Regions from separate parts of the Pseudomonas sp. NyZ201 genome, predicted to be linked through region 1. Evidence: predicted binding sites of a transcription regulator. Region 1 holds the regulator's gene; each other region holds the start of a gene.
The links. The regulator FliA, encoded in region 1, starts transcription of late flagellar genes. The targets are predictions, from matches to a motif close to CTAAAGTTTNNNNNNNNNNNGCCGNTAA.
Positions count from the first base shown of each region.

Region 2: the regulator FliA is predicted to act here: its motif matches at 897-924, upstream of ACPFMA_RS06330 (flagellar protein MotY).
Region 3: the regulator FliA is predicted to act here: its motif matches at 1,236-1,263, upstream of ACPFMA_RS08740 (methyl-accepting chemotaxis protein).

Region 1 is NZ_CP187557.1:4,438,959-4,441,224, forward strand. It holds gene ACPFMA_RS19680 (protein phosphatase CheZ) at 1-447, opposite strand, end outside; gene ACPFMA_RS19685 (chemotaxis response regulator CheY) at 466-840, opposite strand; gene fliA (RNA polymerase sigma factor FliA) at 946-1,686, opposite strand; gene fleN (flagellar synthesis regulator FleN) at 1,683-2,266, opposite strand, start outside.
Region 2 is NZ_CP187557.1:1,373,614-1,375,879, forward strand. It holds gene pyrC (dihydroorotase) at 1-830, opposite strand, end outside; gene ACPFMA_RS06330 (flagellar protein MotY) at 961-1,956, shown strand; gene ACPFMA_RS06335 (argininosuccinate synthase) at 2,085-2,266, shown strand, end outside.
Region 3 is NZ_CP187557.1:1,941,208-1,943,473, forward strand. It holds gene ACPFMA_RS08740 (methyl-accepting chemotaxis protein) at 1-1,205, opposite strand, end outside; gene acnA (aconitate hydratase AcnA) at 1,588-2,266, opposite strand, start outside.

The sequences.
Region 1 (2,266 bases):
GTCGACACGCTGGACCAGCTCGCGAAACTCCGAGGCGGCCACTTCCCGGCGCATGAAGCGCTGCCAGTCGGCATGCAGTGCACGGGCCTCGTCCCCCAGTTCGTTGACGACGGGCGCGCCTTGCTCGACCAGGTCCATAGTGCGGTTCGCCGCCGCCTCGGTGAGCTTGACCACATAGGCCAGGCGCTCGGTGGCGTCGGTGATCTGGGAAATTTCCTCGGCCTGCGGCATGTGCGTGTCGATCTGGAAACTGACGATCGCACTGTGCAGCTCGCGCGTGAGCTTGCCGACTTCCTGGTACAGGCCGCGGTCACGGGTCTGGTTCAGCTGATGGATCAGTTGCACCGCGTCGCCGAACTGGCCTCGTTCGAGGCTCTCGACCAGCTCCTGGGCATGTTTCTTCAGGGTGATTTCGAAATCGCCCAGAGATGATTCTTTATGGTCCATAGCGCCCCCGTTGACGCATCAAGCGTTGACGCGTTCGAAGATCTTTTCGATTTTCTCTTTCAGCACCTGGGCGGTGAAAGGCTTCACGACGTAGCCGTTGACCCCGGCCTGGGCGGCTTCGATGATCTGCTCGCGCTTGGCTTCGGCGGTCACCATAAGCACCGGCAGGTGCTTCAGGCGCTCTTCCGCGCGCACTTTGCGCAGCAGGTCGATACCGGTCATGCCGGGCATGTTCCAGTCGGTGACGAGGAAGTCGAAGTTACCGGTTTCCAGCATGGGCAGCGCGGTGGTGCCGTCGTCGGCCTCGTGCGTGTTGGTGAAGCCCAGGTCACGCAGCAGGTTCTTGATGATCCGCCGCATCGTCGAAAAGTCGTCGACGATGAGGATTTTCATTTCTTTGTTCAATTAGACCTCCAAGCAGTCTTTAACGCGCCCAGCGCTGAGCGCGCGTTCAATCATTCCGGCTACCACGTTGTAACGACTGCATCGAACCCGGGTTCAACGCGCCCGCCATTCCCCCAACCGGCTGCGCAGGCGGGCCGCGCACTGGCTATGCAACTGGCTGACGCGCGATTCGCTGACCCCCAGGACCTCACCGATTTCCTTGAGGTTTAGCTCTTCGTCGTAGTACAGCGCCAGGACCAGGCGTTCGCGTTCCGGCAGGTTGGCGATGGCATCGGCCAGGGCTGCCTGGAAGCGTTCGTCCTCCAGATCGCGCGAAGGCTCGAGCTGGGCACTGGCGCCGTCCTCGTGCAGCCCTTCATGCTCGCCGTCCTGCAGCAGGTCGTCGAAGCTGAACAGGCGGCTGCCCAAGGTATCGTTCAAAATCCCGTAGTAATCATCGAGACTCAATTGGAGTTCGGCAGCAACCTCGTGATCTTTAGCGTCACGGCCGGTTTTTGCTTCGATTGCCCGAATTGCGTCGCTGACCATGCGGGTATTGCGGTGCACCGAGCGCGGTGCCCAGTCGCCCTTGCGCACTTCATCGAGCATGGCGCCACGGATACGGATGCCGGCGTAGGTCTCGAAACTGGCGCCCTTGCTCGAGTCGTACTTGTTGGCGACTTCGAGCAGGCCGATCATTCCCGCCTGGATCAGGTCCTCCACCTGCACGCTGGCCGGCAGCCGCGCCAGCAGGTGGTAGGCGATGCGCTTGACCAGCGGCGCATAGCGCTCGATCAGCTCGTACTGGGCGTCACGCGAGGACTTGCTGTACATCCGGTAGCCGCTGGCGTTCATAGCACGGGTCCCGCACTGGTCGGCTGCACCAGACGTTCGACGAAGAATTCCAGGTGGCCGCGCGGGTTGGCCGGCAGCGGCCAGCTATCGACCTTCTGGGCGATCGCCTTGAACGCCAGCGCGCACTTGGAACGCGGGAAGGCTTCGTAGACCGCTCGCTGCTTCTGCACGGCCTTGCGCACGCATTCGTCGTACGGCACGGCACCGACGTATTGTAGGGCGACATCGAGGAAGCGATCCGTGACCTTGGTCAACTTGGCGAACAGGTTGCGCCCTTCCTGGGGGCTCTGCGCCATGTTGGCGAGGACGCGGAAACGGCTCATGCCGTAGTCACGGTTGAGCAACTTGATCAGCGCGTAGGCGTCGGTGATCGAGGTCGGCTCGTCGCACACCACCAGCAGCACTTCCTGGGCCGCGCGAACGAAACTGACTACCGAGTCACCGATCCCCGCAGCGGTGTCGATCACCAGCACGTCGAGGTTGTCGCCGATCTCGCTGAAGGCCTGGATCAGGCCGGCGTGCTGGGCCGGGGCCAGGTGCACCATGCTCTGGGTGCCCGAGGCCGCCGGGACGATGCGTA
Region 2 (2,266 bases), 3.1 Mb from region 1:
GCGTACAGCTCGATCGCAGCAAAGGCGGTGTAGCAACCGGCGCAGCCGCAGGCCGCTTCCTTGGCATGACGGGCGTGGGGCGCCGAGTCGGTGCCGAGGAAGAACTTCGGGTTGCCGCTGGTGGCCGCGTCCAGAAGGGCGATCTGGTGGGTGTTGCGCTTGAGGATCGGCAGGCAATAGAAGTGCGGGCGGATACCGCCGACCAGCATGTGGTTGCGGTTGTACAGCAGGTGCTGTGCGGTGATGGTCGCGCCGACGTTGGCCGGCGCTTCCTTGACGAACTGCGCGGCCTCGGCGGTGGTGATATGTTCGAACACCACTTTCAGGGTCGGGAAACGCTCGACCACACGACGCAGGTGCTCGTCGATGAACAGCTTCTCGCGGTCGAACACGTCGATCTCGCCACGGGTCACTTCACCGTGGACCAGCAGGAGCATGCCGACTTCGGCCATGGCTTCCAGTGCCGGGAAGATCTTGTCGATGCTGGTGACACCGGAATCGGAGTTGGTGGTCGCGCCGGCCGGATACAGCTTGGCGGCGTAGACGAAACCGCTGGCCTTGGCCGCACGGATATCTTCCGGTTGGGTACGGTCGGTGAGGTACAGGACCATCAACGGCTCGAACGGGCTACCCGCCGGGCGTGCATCGAGGATGCGCTGGCGATAGGCACCGGCTTCGTCGGCGTTGCGCACCGGCGGCACCAGGTTGGGCATGATGATGGCGCGGGCGAAGGTGCGCGCCACGTCCCGGACGGTATGAGGCAGCACGGCTCCATCGCGAAGATGGATGTGCCAGTCGTCGGGACGCAGGAGGGTCAGGCGATCGGACATTGGGGTTTCCAGGCGGTTCGAACTCTGGGCGAATGCTACCGGAAAAGCCTTCCCCGAGCACTCGCTATCAAGTTTTGCCGCAGGCGTCCGATAGCCTGCTGGTAAGTGATGGAATTTTGTGGAGCCGCCCGTGCGCCAGCGTTATATAGCCCTGCTCAGTCTGTTCGCCAGCTTTCCGGTGGCCGCCCTCACGTTCCAGACGCGAGTGGAAAATATCGAATGGAAGGTCGAAGGCGATCAGTTCGAGTGCCGCCTGATCCAGCCCATTGCCGATTTCGGCACGGGCGAGTTCGTGCGCCGCGCCGGTGAACAGGCGACCTTCCGCCTGCGCTCGGGCAACAACATGCTCGGCAGCGGCTCGGCGACCTTGCTGGCCGCCGCCGCACCCTGGCAGCCGGGGCGCGGTGACATCAACCTCGGCTCGATCCGCATGGCCCGCAGCGGCGTGCTGTTCAACAGCTCCCAGGGCCAGGCCAGCCGCCTGATCAATGGCCTGATGGACGGGCGCAGCACGGTGATCCGCAACTATGCCGGCGAAGGCGGGCAGGTCATGGAAGTGCATCTGTTGCCGGTCCGGTTCACCAAGGCCTACGCCGATTACCAGGCCTGTTCGGCCAAGCTGCTGCCGATGAACTTCGACCAGATCCGCCAGGCGCGAATCGGTTTCCCGGGCAACGGCATCGACCTGGATGCCGACGCCCGTGCGCGCCTCGACGTGATCCTCGATTTCCTCAAGGCCGACCCGACCGTCAATCATATCGAGCTGGACGGACATTCCGACAACAGCGGCAACCGCCTGACCAACCGCGACCTGTCGCGCCGGCGAGCCCTGGCGGTGCAGGAATACCTCAAGGCCCATGGCGTGCCGGAAGAGCACATCGTGGTGCGTTTCCATGGCGAGCGTTATCCGCTGGCAGCCAACAATTCCGCAGCCAACCGTGCGCGCAACCGGCGCGTGAATATCCAGCTCGACCGCGTTGCACCGGTCGAAAAACCGGTCGCGGAAAAGCCGGCGGATCCGCTGATTCCCGCCGCTTCGACGCCGGCCGCCGCGCCGGCAACTCCTGCGGCGCCGACGAGTCCGGCGGCCCAGGCACAGCCCGGCAAACCTGCGCCGAAGTCCTGAGCGCGACCGCCCGTCGCGCCCACGACAGTTCCTGTCGCTTTGTCGTCACAAGCTGTCGCCCCACTGTAAATTCAAGCCGGAGAGCGGTAGAATCCGGGGTTTTCCGTACAACCCCGTGGAGTGATGGCATGGCGGACGTAAAAAAGGTCGTACTGGCGTATTCCGGCGGCCTTGATACTTCGGTGATTCTCAAGTGGCTGCAGGATACCTACAACTGTGAGGTGGTGACGTTCACCGCTGACCTGGGGCAGGGCGAGGAGGTCGAGCCGGCCCGTGCCAAGGCACAGGCCATGGGCGTGAAAGAGATCTA
Region 3 (2,266 bases), 2.5 Mb from region 1:
TCGCTGGTGCGCTGGGCCAACTGACGGACCTCGTCGGCCACTACGGCGAAGCCACGGCCCATTTCTCCGGCCCGGGCCGCTTCGATGGCGGCGTTGAGGGCCAGCAGGTTGGTCTGGTCGGCAATGCCCTTGATCACATCGACTACGCCACCGATCTCGTCGCTGTCGCGAGCGAGCTGGGTGACGGTCTGCCCGGTTTCGCCGACGGCGGTGGACAGGCGCTGGATCGCGTCGCGGGTTTCCCCGGCGATGTTGCGCCCGCGATCGGTCAGGCGGTTGGCGGCCTGGGTCGCATCGGCGGCGCGTTGCACATGGTTGGCCACTTCCTGGGTGGTGGCGGCCATCTGGTTGACGGCAGCGGCGACCTGCTCGGTTTCCACGCGCTGGCGTTCCAGGCCCGAGGAACTGTTGTGGGCCAGTGCGTCGGACTGACGAGCCTGCTCATTGAGGTGCTCGGCGGTGTCCTGCAGGCGGGTCAGGCAGGTCTTCAGGCGTGCATCCTGGCTGAGCATGGCCATTTCCAGGCGCGCCTGGACGCCGCGGCTGTCGGTGTACATCTGCGCGATCAGCGGGTCGGAGGTGGTCTGTTCGGCCAGGCGCAGCAGGCGCTTGAGACCACGCTGCTGCCAGCCCAGGCCGAGCAGGCCCAGGGGGACCGAGAGCGCGGCGGCGAGGGCGAAGCCCCAGGAGTGGCCGAGCCAGATGCCGATCAGGAAACCGATCTGGCTGATCATGATGAACGGCAGCCAGTCCTGCAGCACCGGCAGCCACTTGTCGCGCCGCGGGATGGCCGACTTGCCGTCGTTGATGCGCTTGTACAGGGCTTCGGCGCGGCGAACCTGCTCGGCGGTCGGCTTGACCCGCACCGACTCGTAGCCCACCACCTGGTTGTTCTCGAAGATCGGCGTGACGTAGGCGTTGACCCAGTAATGATCACCGGACTTGCAGCGGTTCTTGACGATACCCATCCATGGCAGGCCCTGCTTGAGGGTTGTCCACATGTGGGCGAACACCGCCGACGGCACATCCGGGTGGCGCACCAGGTTATGCGGTGCGCGCATCAGTTCCTCGCGGGAAAAACCGCTGATCTCGATGAACGCATCGTTGCAATAGGTAATGACACCCTTGGCATCGGTAGTCGAAATCAACCGCTGTTGGGCAGGGAAAGTCCGTTCTCTCTGGGTAATCGGTTGGTTGTTGCGCATAAGCTGTTCAATCCGCAAGGCTTTCGTGGGTTATCGGCGGCCCTACGAAATTATTGAATGAATATTTGACTTACGTTGATCTCGCTCAATGAAAACCAGGTGCGCCTGGGTTAAGCGAAGTCTTCACGTTCATGAAATTTGCGCGCATTCTTTCACATTTTCGCAACATAAGTCAGGTGGTGACCGATGGTTCATGATGGTCGGGTCGGAACACCACCTACGCAATTTTCTGATTTGCAGGGACCCTGTGGGAGCGGGTTCATCGGAACGCCGAACCGCCGCGATTGCTATGGCGACTTCACTACCGCAATCGCGGGTAAACCCGCTCCCACAGGGTATGCGTCGAAAGGACGCTAGAGATGTGATGACGAAAGAGCGTGAATTACCGCCCGATCATCTGCCGCAACACATAATGCAGAATCCCGCCGGCCTTGAAGTACTCCACCTCATTCAAGGTATCGATCCGGCACAGCACGGCGATTTCCTCGACGCTGCCGTCCTCCCGGGTGATCCGCAGGTTCAGGCTCATGTGCGGCTCGATCTTCACCCCATCCAGCCCGAGGATGTCGATCTTCTCCCGCCCGGTCAGCCCTAGTTGCTTGCGATCCTGCCCGGCGCTGAACTGCAGGGGCAGCACGCCCATGCCCACCAGGTTCGAGCGGTGGATGCGCTCGAAGCTTTCCGCCAGCACCGCCTTGATGCCCAGCAGGTTGGTGCCCTTGGCCGCCCAGTCGCGGCTCGATCCGGTGCCGTATTCCTGCCCGGCGATCACCACCAGCGGCGTGCCTTCGTCGCGATAACGCATAGCCGCATCGTAGATCGCCAGTTTCTCGCCAGTGGGCACGTGCAGGGTATTGCCACCTTCTTCGCCACCGAGCATTTCGTTGCGGATGCGGATGTTGGCGAAGGTGCCGCGCATCATCACTTCGTGGTTGCCACGCCGCGAACCGTAGGAGTTGAAGTCCTTCGGTTCCACGCCCTTGTCGCGCAGGTAGCGCCCGGCCGGACTGTCGGCCTTGATGTTGCCGGCGGGGGAGATATGGTCGGTGGTCACCGAATCA